One region of the uncultured Anaerobiospirillum sp. genome, then DNA from elsewhere that is predicted to be linked to it. Evidence: predicted binding sites of a transcription regulator. Region 1 holds the regulator's gene; each other region holds the start of a gene.

Region 1 (4,236 bases):
GGTGGTTATTTCTGCTGTTTAGTAACGAACAAAAGTCCTTTGAGTTGTCAGATGCAAGAGTTTTCCTACAATCTCTTGCTAGTTCTGGGAATAGGGGGCGCTGTAGCCATGCCTCTCAAAGGCTTTTGTTATGAAAGTGAATCTGCAAATGCCCGTCGGTTACTCGTGTTTCTCTTTGTACTTGACTAACTGACGATCAACTTTGTCGATTAAGGCATCGATGGCTGCATACATGCTCTCATCCTCAGCTTCGGCATGCAGTGTACCGCCAGAAACGTTGAGGTCTGCTTTAGCGATTTGCTGGAGCTTCTCAACTGTCAGGGTAACAGCAATGGAAGTGATAACATCGCCTTTACGCTCGAGTTTGGTGAACTTCTCTGTAACATAGTCATGAAGAGCGTCTGTGACTTTAAGTCCTACACCTTGGATGTTAATCTGCATATATCTGATCCTTAACCCAACCTAGTTGGATACCGAGAGTGTGGCCGACGTCCACCGCCGTTACTGTACTATTGGTACTACGCAGTCCCAAAATAATCAATCCATAGCAGTATCAAGTAAAAGACTACGTATAACAGTGGTTCCTACTGCAAAGAAGCTAAAGAGGTTCTGTCAGAACAATTCGATAGCTGGTTACTTAACTTGACTCCCGTAGTCGCAAAACTGTTCAAAAGGAAAATATAGTCAGCGACGGTGTCAAATTAAGGGGAAGGGCTCGTCGAGGGCCCGTAAGAGAGTTGCATGACAACCTTTGATTTCATATTAACTAAATCAAAGCCTTATGGGGTCTTAAACTTAGCAAATCTTAGATGCAGATCCCGAAATGGTCTTTACGCTTTTTTCTAGGGCATGGACAAGCCTTAGGAAAACGCAGCAATCAAAAGTCATATATAAGCCAAAGACAAAAATATATGTGATCCTTGATTGATCCTGTGGTGATCTTGGTATTAATACCATCTTGTGATCTTTTGGGGCGACTTTCACTCAAATGATCCAAAGATGTTGTGGTGATCTTTTTAGTCTAGATGGGGTGCATGAGTTAAAACTCATGAGGCAGGGTATTATGCCCAAATTCTTTTTGGGGGCTATGTCCAAATTCTCTTTGGGGTTTATGCCCAAAGTAGTTTTGGGCATAGGCCCCAAAGTGCTCGTTTTTAGCTGACAATGGGGCGATGGGGAGTTGTAGTGGCGTTTCGTCTCGTGTTTCGTTTCGTCTCGTTAGTGCCGCTTTGAGTGGCGATGGTTTATACAAGACGCTTACGCTGTGAGGAAGAGCCGATACCAATAGACTCGCGGTATTTAGCGATGGTACGGCGAGCCACACAATAGCCCTTTTCTTTAAGCAGCACGGCGATCTGATTATCAGAGTATGGTCTGCGTGGATTTTCCTTTGAGATGAGTGATTTGATCTCTGCACGTATTGCAGTTGAAGAGGCTGTACCGCCACTTTCGGTGCTAACGTGAGAAGAGAAGAAGTACTTAAGCTCAAAGGTACCACGAGAGGTAAACAGATACTTTTCAGTAGTCACACGTGAGATAGTTGACTCATGCATCTCAACTTCGCGAGCGATGTCGTTAAGCACTAAAGGCTCCATACGACTCTCACCATGATCTAAGAAGGCTTTCTGATGCTGAATGATGCATTTTGAAACCTTGAGCAAGGTGTCGTTACGCTTAGCGATACTTTGAATAAACCAATTGGCCTCTTGCAGGTTGCTCTTGAAGAACTCTTTTTCACGCTCGTTGCGTGCATAGCAAGAGAGGGCTTTGTACTGTTCATTTAAACGCACGCGTGGCAGTGAGTCAGGATTAAGGACAACATCGTAATTGCCATTTTCATCTTTAACGACTAAGACATCAGGAATGATGAAATCTGACTTTTGCTTAACTGCAGTATTACCAGGGCGTGGGTTTAATGAAACGATGATCTCAATAACTTTCTTTAAGAGATCTTCTTTGATGCTTAACTGATTGCACAAGCCACGATAGTCATGGTTTGAGAGCATGTCGAGGTACTGAGAGACTACTAACTCAGCAAACAAGACCTCTTGGCTTACATTGGTCTGCATCATTTCACGAATCTGAATGAGCAGACACTCTTGTACAGTACGAGAGGCTACGCCTAATGGATCAAAGTGCTGTACGAGTTTTAGCACAATGGCCACATCTTCTTCTGTGGTATCTGGATAACGGCCGATAACTACAGAGACGATGTCCTCAAGGGATTCAGTTAAATAACCTGAGTCATCTACAGCATCAATAATAGCCTCGGCAATCTCACGATCGCGACCACGGATCTGAGAGCAGTTAAGCTGCCAAGTAAGGTGATCTCGTAAATCCTCTTCGGTTTCACCCTCATAGACAGTGTTAAGGCCAGTAATGCCGTTTTTAGAGCGTGACTTAGCAGAGACACTATCATCTCTAGCTAATGTATCGTGGTTAGATAAAGTCGAGATGGCACCAGGGTCCATCGCTGCTTCAGTTAATCTATCTGGCAGGGCAGTATTAGAAAGTGCATCATCTGCAGCTGAGAGATCAACATCTGACTCGCGATAGTCAGAGCCATAATCAAGATATTCTTGGCTAGCCTTGGATCCAGTTAGATCATAGTCTGAGTAGTCATCTTCACTACGTGAGCGAGAGTAGTCGGCGCGTGACTCACTATCTTTACCAATGAGCTCACCAGCAGAGGCAACTTCGTTGTGCTCGTTGTAGCCAGACATATCAATGTCCGCACCTTGGTAAGAGGCGTCATTACTAAATGGATCAAAGATCTCGCTATCATTGGCACGACGCTCGTTTTCTGCCATTTCGTCAAGCGAGTCCACATTAGAGTTAGCGATAGACTCATCAATCTCTAAAAGTGGATTTTTTTCGATAGTAAGCTGAATCTCCTGACGCAGATCTAGAGTCGACAATTGCAGCAGACGAATTGCTTGCTGCAGCTGTGGAGTCATAGTTAAGGTCTGTGTCTGGACTGCTCTCATTTGCAGAGATGTTTTCAAGCCAGCCATGAAAGTTTTCCTATAAAGAGAAATTCTTACCGAGGTACACTTCTTGTACCTTCTTGTTTTCAAGCACCTCTTGTGCGCTACCCTTAGCGATAATCTCGCCTGCATTTACGATGTAGGCTTTGGAGCATACATCAAGAGTTTCACGCACATTATGATCAGTGATCAATACACCGATATCTCTATTTTTAAGGTGAGTGATGATGTCCTTAATGTCAGAAATGGAGATTGGGTCAACTCCAGCAAAAGGCTCATCTAACAAGATAAATTTAGGGTTGGCAGCGAGTGCGCGGGCGATTTCTACGCGACGACGTTCACCACCAGAGAGAGCCATGCCAGCACTTTTAGCAATGTGCTCAATATGGAACTCCTCAATAAGCTCGTTGAGTCTATTTTGGCGCTCGTGCTTGTTAAGCTGCTTTTGCAGTTCAAGCACACTCATGATGTTTTCTTCTACAGTTAGCTTTCTGAAAATGGAGTTTTCCTGAGGCAGGTAGCCAAGTCCTGCTAATGCACGCTTGTGCATTGGTAAGTGGGTAATGTCCTGATCATCGATCATGACATTGCCATTTTCAGTGGAGATAATGCCCACAATGATATAGAACGAGGTGGTTTTACCTGCGCCATTTGGGCCTAAAAGACCAACAATAGAACCGCTCTCGATGGAGAGGCTTACATCATTTACAACCACGCGTCCTTTATAGGTTTTCTTAAGGTGGTTGGCCTGTAAAAGACTCATCTTGTTACCTGTTTATTGCCACGGTTAATACCGCTGCTTAATTAAAGCTCTATTCATGCAGTTGAGGGGTATAGCCAAATGGACATGTCTACCTTTGTTACAACTACTAAGATAAAAGAGCTTAAAAACTTTAACTCCAAAAACTAAGAGAAAACTTAGTCATGCAAACTGCTTTAAATTCCTAAGCTCGCTATTAGGAGTTTGCTTGGATCTTTGCTAGTTTTTTAATCCTGTAGCCACGTAAATTTCGTGTTTACAGATCTCAAGATCTAGCAAATTTAGATGCTGTTATAAGCTAGCATCTATTTTTTTACTTGTTATCTTTCTTGAAGTCAGCTGGCACAAAAGTACTCGATACTCGACCGCCTTGGCTGTTGTTGTTCACAGCACGCAGCTTTTGTGAGTTAATGTTGTACTCGATACGCTCGCCGGTCATCTTTGACTCACCTTGCCAGACTACAGCACGACCTTGCAGTATGATGCTAG
Region 2 (4,236 bases), on a different contig from region 1:
TCTGACATATAAAGACCATAATTGTCTGTACCACCAGCTTTAGACATTTTGTCAAGCTTCATTTTGTTAGGATCAAAGCTATTCATTGATGCAATGCCTTTCATATGGAAACCATTAACAAGTGTAAGTTCGATCTTGTCGTTGGCATTGGCACCAACCTGGAAGAAGTAGTTACCGTTGGTGTCTTTTAAGCCATTTGCTGTGCCTTTACTCATTAATATAGGTGCACCAGCAAATGTGGTTTTTTCACCAATACGAACAATTTCTGCACAAAGGGAGTCAACTTCCTCTTGGAGGGCCTGACGATCCTTGGCGGTGTTGGTACCGTTAGCAGCCTGGACAGCGAGGGTACGGATACGCTGGAGCATGTTGGTGGTCTCGTCGAGAGCACCTTCGATGGTCTGAGCTAAGGCAATACCGTCGTTTGCGTTACGGTTGCCCTGGTTGAGGCCGTTAATCTGGGCAGTCAAGCGATCAGAGATCTGCAGGCCAGCGGCGTCGTCTTTAGAGCTGTTGATGCGAAGACCTGATGAGAGTCTTTGATATGAGGTGTTCAGTGCAAGAGTAGAGTTAGCGAGTTTACGCTGTGCGTTGATCGAGCTAACGTTAGTGTTAACGTATAAAGCCATAATTCTCTCCTTGTATCTGTCTTAGCAGAGAGAGCTATACAAGCACAATCTCCACCTTGCATCATGCAATCAATGTATTCGTAAAGGGCAGTTTTGCCACTTACGAATAAACTGTCTGCTTTAAATAAGGCCGCAAAGGGGATAAGCGGCCTTAAAGATATGAGAAATACTACAAAATCTGTGACTATCTGCCGCCTAAGAGGTTAAGGGCAACAGTAGGACGCTGATTGGCCTGAGTCAGAATGGTCTGAGAGGCCTGCTGGATAATCTGGTTCTGAGTTAATGCTGCAGTCTCAGATGCAAAGTCGGTATCGCGGATACGGCTGCGTGCATCAGATTCATTCTCAGAAATAGAGCTCTGGTTGCGGATGGTGCTTTCCATACGATTTTGGATTGCGCCTAGGGCCGCACGCTTAGAATCAACAGCCTGGATGAAGTTATCAATGTACTGAAGTGTTTTCTGAGCTGCTGAAGGAGTGATTACTGCCCAATATGCACCGGATGGCTTTGTAGCGTCTGAACAGAAAAGACCAAACTCACCTTGATCGCCAGCTTTTGACAATTGTGCTGGAGTGCCAGTAGTGAATTTAATGTTATTAACAAGGCCGTCATTCTTAACCATATCCATGATGCCCTTCATGTGGAAGCCTTCCTTTGTGGTCAGCTTAATCATGTCTTGGGCATTGGCACCAACCTGGAAGAAGTAGGCACCATCTTTGTCTTTAAGGTTGTCTGCAGGATTATTACCGCCAGATAAGCCATTACCGCCAAACTTTGCGCCTTGGCTGACTAGGACGTGTGCGCCCGCGAATGTGGTCTTATAGCCGATACGGGTGATTTCCTCACAGAGTGACTTTACTTCTTCTTGAAGTGCTTGGCGATCTTTGCGGGTATTGGTACCGTTAGCTGCCTGGACAGCGAGGGTACGGATACGCTGCAGCATGTTGGTGGTCTCGTCGAGAGCACCTTCGATGGTCTGAGCTAAGGCAATACCGTCGTTAGCGTTACGGTTGCCTTGGTTGAGGCCATTAATCTGGGCAGTTAAACGATCGGAGATCTGAAGACCAGCAGCATCGTCCTTGGAGCTGTTGATACGAAGACCTGAGGACAGTCTCTGGTAGGAGGTGTTCAGGGCTAAGGTAGAGTTAGCAAGCTTACGCTGAGCGTTGATGGAGCTAACGTTGGTATTAACGTATAAAGCCATAGTATTTTTCTCATATCCTGCCATCATGCCTGATAGGCGATGTGGTCTTAAAGGACAAAACTGATGATCTTGCAGTTTCAAACTTGATCGAGTTAACACTGCATAATCATAGTCGGCAAGGATTGATCCTTGTTTACTATGGCATTTGCAACACCTGTGCCTAAATACAACTACACGATCGAATGATTTACAACTGAATGTTTAGGCTTACGAGGCTTGTGCTTGCTAATCTCTTAAAAGCTGATATTCATCAGCTATCTTGCACTATGACTTTCTAGATACCAGAATTGGGTAGGATCTAGCTATCATTTGGCCTGTAAATCAGCTTGTAATGCTAAAAGTGGAAATTGACAATATGTGCGGCAACAGTTGTCACTCTGTTGAGTGTATATAGGATTATGTGCCGTGAGGTGAGAGTTTTAAAACGTATGCTGAAGGGGGTAGTACTCTGTTGTTGAATGTTGAATGAAGTAAAGCTTTTTACAAAACATAATACAAATATTTTCGCGAGAAAAACCTTTTTGCGGAAAATAGCGGTTTTGGTTTTTGCGTTTTATTGAAGGGATTGGGGAGTAGGGCGGGAGTGAAAAAGGCCTCAAATCGTTGCATATAACATCGATAGAGGCCTTTGGTGCGCTGCCAAAGAGGGCTGCGTGAGGTGATTATTCAGTTTTTGCCGTTACTTGGTGGTGGACTTTTTGGTCTTCTTTAAGTTAACGCGCTGTGGCTTTTCAGTCTTGATGCCAGGAGTCATGTTGAACTCCTCGTAGATGCGGTTACGCAGTGGAGCTGGTACCACCTGAACCTCAGCATCAGCAACTGGAGTGATGTTTAAGGTAGATTCGGCATCTAAGTTAAGGTCCTTAGCTGATACTTTAGCAGCGTTCTTTAACGCGATGCTGCCATCGTTCTCTAAGGCCTTAGCCTTTTGTGCCTGCTTACGCTTAACATCAGCTTCAATCGCGGCAACAGTTGCCTTTACTGAAGGCTTGATAGCACGACGCGCACGAGGACGCTTCTTTTGTGCCTCATCATCAGTGTTGGCAGCTTGAGCATCACCGCTATCAATGGCATCTGCAACCACATTGACGATCTCAGAGCTAAGATCAGACTTCTTAGCACGGCTAGTGCGAGTGCTCTTAGCCTTGCTTGCAGCCGCAGATGAGATGTTAAGCTCGGCAACTTCCTGAGCAAGAGAAGTGATGTTTAGTCCTGAGGTGGTCTGAGTAGCTGCCGTAGTGGTATTTAAAGTAAGAGAACCAATCTGACCTTCATTTGGGTCAAACTTATCAAGCAGGGTAAACATATCCTTAGCACTAGCAGTGAGGTTACGTTCAGCTGCAGATAACTGTACCTTGGTAGCTGGAGAACCTGAGCTAAAGTCAGTCTTGGCAATCACACGGTTTGCATCAAAGCCGCCGGTATCCTTGACGATAGAATCAATGTTCTTAACCTCAGCGCCGAAGCTAGAGTTGCTTAAAACATTGCTCTTAGGGGCTGAATCCTTAACGGTATTAACAGGGATTAAGGCATCAGATGAGTATGGTCCAAAACGGGCCTCGTCCTTGGCGATAGCCTCCTTTTTAGCCTTACGCTTGAGGTAGTTTAAGTGAGCACGACGACGTGGCTCTTTACGGGCAAGCTTCTTCTCCTCAGCACGCTTATTACGTCTTTCGATATTCTTGGCGTGCATGGTTGTACGGAAGATAGGCGTGATCGTGTGGGCTACGTTTTCGATCTTGGCAAAATCAAAATCTTCACCTAAGCACTCGTAGATTACCTCGCGTTCGGCTTTCTTAAGTTCAATACGATCATCGCGCAGAGCTCGTGCAACTGATGGACGCAGCATACCTAAAACGGTATTGGCAGTCTGAATATTGGACTTAACGTTCTTAAACTCTTCGTAATCGTCTTGAGATCTTAAAGTCTCATCAGGACGAATAGCCTCGCCGCTGCCATTGTCATCGTCTACAGAGTATGAGACAGCCACATCATTGTTCTGTGCCACCTTGGCAATAGCAAACTCATCATGAGTGGTTTCAGTGTAAACACGCTCATAAGAGGCAGCATCAGTGGTCTTATTGTCTGTATCGGCTGTATGCTTGGCTTTGTTAGTTGAAGCTGCTTTACCTTGACTTGTCTTCTCTTGCTTTACATCAAGCTTCAGGGTCTTGCTCTCTTCGATAAGCTCATTCACGCTCTCGCCGCTGTCCTTATCGAGAAGGGTAGCGCTTACTACCTGAACACCAAAGTTTTGAGCCTCTTCCTTAGCGGCAATCTTTGCTGCCTTTTCAGCCTTAGCTGCTGCAACCTTTGCCTCAGCTGCTGCCTTTGATGCAGCATTAAACTCAAATGACAGAGCCTCTCTAACAGCTGATGACTTGTGCACCTTGTGCATCTCAG
Region 3 (4,236 bases), on a different contig from region 1:
TATGTACTAACTTGATTAACGGCCTAACAGGCTCAGTGCCACAGTAGGACGCTGGTTAGCCTGGCTTAAAATAGTCTGAGAGGCCTGCTGGATGATCTGGTTCTGAGTTAATGCAGCAGTTTCAGATGCAAAGTCAGTATCGCGAATACGTGAGCGGGCGTCAGACTCATTCTCAGCAATAGAGCTCTGATTGCGGATAGTGCTTTCCATACGATTTTGCACTGCGCCTAGGGCCGCACGTCTTGAGTCAATAGCTTCAATAAAACTATCAATACCAGCAAGAGTGGCCTGTGCACAGCTAGGAGTTGCTACAACCCATCTTAAAGCTGACCATTTGTTTTGTGCTGACATATACAGTCCCATCTTGCCATTTTCACCAGCCTTTGACATTTTGGTACTTTGTTCTACAGCATTTGGTTGAATTCCTAGCATAGACATGATGCCTTTCATGTGGAATCCACTAGACATTGCTAGTTTAATCATGTCTTGAGAGTTTGCGCCTACTTGGAAGTAATACTCTCCATCTGCATTTTTAAGGGTATCAAGAGCTTTAGCGTTATTTCCTGGTGCTCCGTTAGGTGCGTTAGTAGCACCTATACTCATAAGAACATGAGCACCGGCGAATGTTGTCTTATAGCCAATACGAGTGATCTCTTGGCATAAAGAATCTACTTCTTCTTGCAGGGCCTTACGATCCTTTTGGGTATTAGTACCGTTAGCTGCCTGTACGGCTAAGGTACGAATACGTTGCAGCATGTTGGTAGTTTCGTCGAGTGCACCTTCAATGGTCTGAGCTAATGCGATACCGTCGTTCGCGTTACGATTTCCCTGATTTAAGCCATTTATCTGGGATGTTAAGCGATCAGAGATCTGCAGACCAGCAGCGTCGTCCTTAGAGCTATTGATACGAAGACCACTAGAGAGTCTCTGATAAGAGGTATTGAGGGCTAAAGTGGAGTTAGCCAGCTTACGTTGAGCATTAATGGAGCTCACGTTGGTATTGACGTATAGAGCCATGATCTATCTCTCCGATTGTATTAGTCGGTAGAGAGATGCCCCTTGGCTCAGTCTCCACCTTGCATGTTGCAATCAATGTATTCGTAAAGGACATACATGCCACTTACGAATAAACTGTCTGCTAGAGATGTTTTTCTAAAAAGGCCGCAATGGAGAGTTAGCGGCCTTGGCGATATAGAGAATCGATAACTGCTAGGTGGCTATCTGCCGCCTAACAGGTTCAGCGCAACAGTTGGGCGCTGGTTAGCTTGTGTCAGAATGGTCTGAGAGGCCTGTTGAATAATCTGGTTCTGAGTTAAAGCTGCAGTTTCAGACGCAAAGTCAGTATCGCGAATACGGCTGCGAGCATCTGATTCGTTCTCAGAAATTGAGCTCTGATTGCGGATAGTTGATTCCATTCTGTTCTGTATTGCGCCTAGGGCCGCACGCTTAGAATCAACGTATTCAATGAACTTATCGATAGTATTCAGGGTGTTCTGAGCAGCCTGAGGAGTCTTTACCAACCAACGGACCTCATTAGTACCATTTGCCTTTGAAAGACCTGCTTTTGACCAGTCGGTACCAACAGTTCCTTGATTAGCACTAATGGCAGGCAAAGTGCCTACACTGAGGGTGTCTGCAATGGCCTTCATAGTAAAGGCACCGCATTCTAGAGATATTTCGTCGTTGGCGTTGGCTCCGACCTGGAAGAAGTACTCATACTTGTTGGTGTTACCAATCTTACGCATTAATGAGTTGTTGCCGCCGCCGTCGAGAACTTGTGCGCCAGCAAAGGTGGTCTTCTTGGCGATACGGGTAACTTCTTCAGAAAGGGCATTTACCTCTTCTTGAAGAGCTTGGCGATCTTTTTGAGTATTGGTACCGTTAGCGGCCTGAACAGCTAAGGTACGAATACGCTGGAGCATGTTGGTGGTTTCGTCTAAGGCACCTTCAATGGTTTGGGCCAAGGCGATACCGTCGTTAGCGTTACGATTTCCCTGATTTAAGCCATTTATCTGGGCAGTTAAGCGATCTGAGATCTGTAGACCCGCAGCGTCATCTTTGGAGCTGTTGATACGAAGACCTGATGAGAGTCTTTGGTATGAAGTATTCAGGGCTAAGGTCGAGTTAGCCAGCTTACGTTGAGCATTAATGGAGCTCACGTTGGTATTGACGTACAGAGCCATAGTCGTTATCTCTCATAACTTGCCATGAGCTATCTGTGGACATCATGGCCATTTGGAATCGTAATCTATAAAGTGCATAAGGTGTGCCTATCTACTAAATTGCTTTTGCAATTTTTTTGTTATAAGCCTATTTAAGCCAAGGAATTGCTAGGTTTATGGAACTGATTAGGTGATTTAAGCGCCGCTAATTTTGTGCAATTAATCATTACACTCGAACTTGACTGTTTAGATTGTCTATCGTTAATAGTTAGTTTGACAATTTGACTAGCTTTTGCCGCTATGTTTTATGTTTGTCTAAGGGAGGATGGGGTGGCAGGCTGTTTTAATGGGTTTGCAAAGAAAAAGGCCATCAGGGCATGCCGAAGTTGGCTGTGCAGCTGGTGGCCTAATGGGGTGCTAGAAGTTATTGCTAGCAGCTATTGATGTGGAGTAGTGGCTGATTAGTGGACGCCGTACATGCGGTCAGCCATGAAGTTAAAGAGAGCCTTGCGATACTTTGCAGACTCATCTGCCTCTGGAACGATGTAGTCAAAGCAGTGGTAGACGCCGTTCTCAACGTGCAGCTCAACCTCGTTACCAGCATTAACTAACTGGTTGGCAAAGTTTAAGGACTCACTAACAAAGAGATCGATGTCGCCTACATAAATGAAGCTAGCAGGCATGTTGCTTAAGTCCTGAGCAAAGGTTGGTGAGAAGTAGCCTAAGTAGTCACTCTTCTGGATGAGCTTCTTGCGAGCATCTGGGGCCATATGAGCTACTTCTTTGGCATCACCATATTGACTCCAAGCAAATACATTGCTCTCAGGAGTCCATAAGACCTCGCCAGTCTTCTCGGCCTTAACAACTTCGTTGGTGCCAGTGCGGTAATCAAGCATTGGATAAGTCAGAACCTGGCCAGCAATTGGGAAGTCGTAATGATCGCGATTAAATAAAGACATACCAGCAGCTAAGCCACCGCCAGCGCTTTCACCCATTAACACAATAGCATCAGTATTAATGCGGTACTTATCTGCGTTCTGATAGAAGTAAGTAAGCGCACTGTAGCTATCATGAAGCTGTGCAGGGAATGGCTTTTCAGTAGATAGACGGTACTTTGGTACGATTACGTTAGCTTGCAGAGTGTTTGCGATTGTCTGATAGTAGTTAGACATGTAATAGGCATTGCGTAAGAGGAAACCGCCGCCGTGAAGAAATACTACTAAAGGACGATCCATGCGGCGATCTTGCTTAACGGCAACATCTGCATATACAGGGCACTTGTCAGATGGCTCAGTGCAAGCTTGTGGCTTGTATAAGGAAACTTCAACTTCACCTTGCTCAAACTCATTTGGAACCTTGATGATTTCAGGCTTGATGGTGCCAAACTCTTCCTTGAAGTTCTTGGTAAAGTTCTTCACGTCTTCAAGACTGGTCAGGCTTAACATATTTGCAGAGGCTCCATCACGATAAGCAGGAGCAATGCGCTCCATGTATTTGATCTCTGATGCTGTTGCGCTAGTGGTGAACAGCACAGCGCCTAAAGCAGCGCTTAAAGCACTGATGGCAACCATCTTAGACAGTTTCTTGCTACCAAAAATCATTCTGTTTTCCTTATTTGTTTAACTCACAAGCACAGTTGACCATGCTTAATCACAGCTAAGATTTTAGCTAATGCTGCATTGGGTAAAGTTAGCCTTCGCTGGGTAAGACTATCTTCACTGCTTAGTCCTCAAATAGACTATACCTTAGAATACTTAGTATAGTCTTATGAAAGCAATAATCATTGTGTACAAACAAAAATATGAGCAACTAAAGACGTGTTTATATGCTGTGATCTTTTGCAGCAGTATGCTCATTCATATGATCGCAATGATCTTAACGTAAGAGCATTTCATGTAAGTAGCATGAGGTTGAGCCTTTGATTACTTTGTAGAGGCATGGGCTGCACTGGTCGCTAAAGAAGTAAGTGAATTGTTTTTTTGGGGCGACAGCCTATTTGTCACTAGTTTTAAATTGTTTATACATCTAATGAAAGGCCGTGTGGTTAAATGATGGTTACTTTGTAAATTGTGTT

Evidence for each region. The regulator sigma-54, encoded in region 1, starts transcription at its own class of promoters, with help from an activator protein. The targets are predictions, from matches to a motif close to TGGCACNGTTTTNGCTT.
Region 2: the regulator sigma-54 is predicted to act here: its motif matches at 1,979-1,995, upstream of RDO37_RS00980 (flagellin).
Region 3: the regulator sigma-54 is predicted to act here: its motif matches at 1,103-1,119, upstream of RDO37_RS09260 (flagellin).

What each region holds. Positions count from the first base shown of each region.
Region 1 covers NZ_CABTML010000022.1:2,568-6,803, forward strand. The annotation lists gene hpf (ribosome hibernation-promoting factor, HPF/YfiA family) at 160-441, opposite strand; gene rpoN (RNA polymerase factor sigma-54) at 1,245-3,014, opposite strand; gene lptB (LPS export ABC transporter ATP-binding protein) at 3,025-3,750, opposite strand; gene lptA (lipopolysaccharide transport periplasmic protein LptA) at 4,061-4,236, opposite strand, start outside.
Region 2 covers NZ_CABTML010000010.1:9,206-13,441, reverse strand. The annotation lists gene RDO37_RS00985 (flagellin) at 1-629, opposite strand, end outside; gene RDO37_RS00980 (flagellin) at 814-1,833, opposite strand; gene RDO37_RS00975 (hypothetical protein) at 2,513-4,236, opposite strand, start outside.
Region 3 covers NZ_CABTML010000109.1:33,537-37,772, forward strand. The annotation lists gene RDO37_RS09260 (flagellin) at 16-1,017, opposite strand; gene RDO37_RS09265 (flagellin) at 1,218-2,183, opposite strand; gene RDO37_RS09270 (alpha/beta hydrolase) at 2,624-3,763, opposite strand.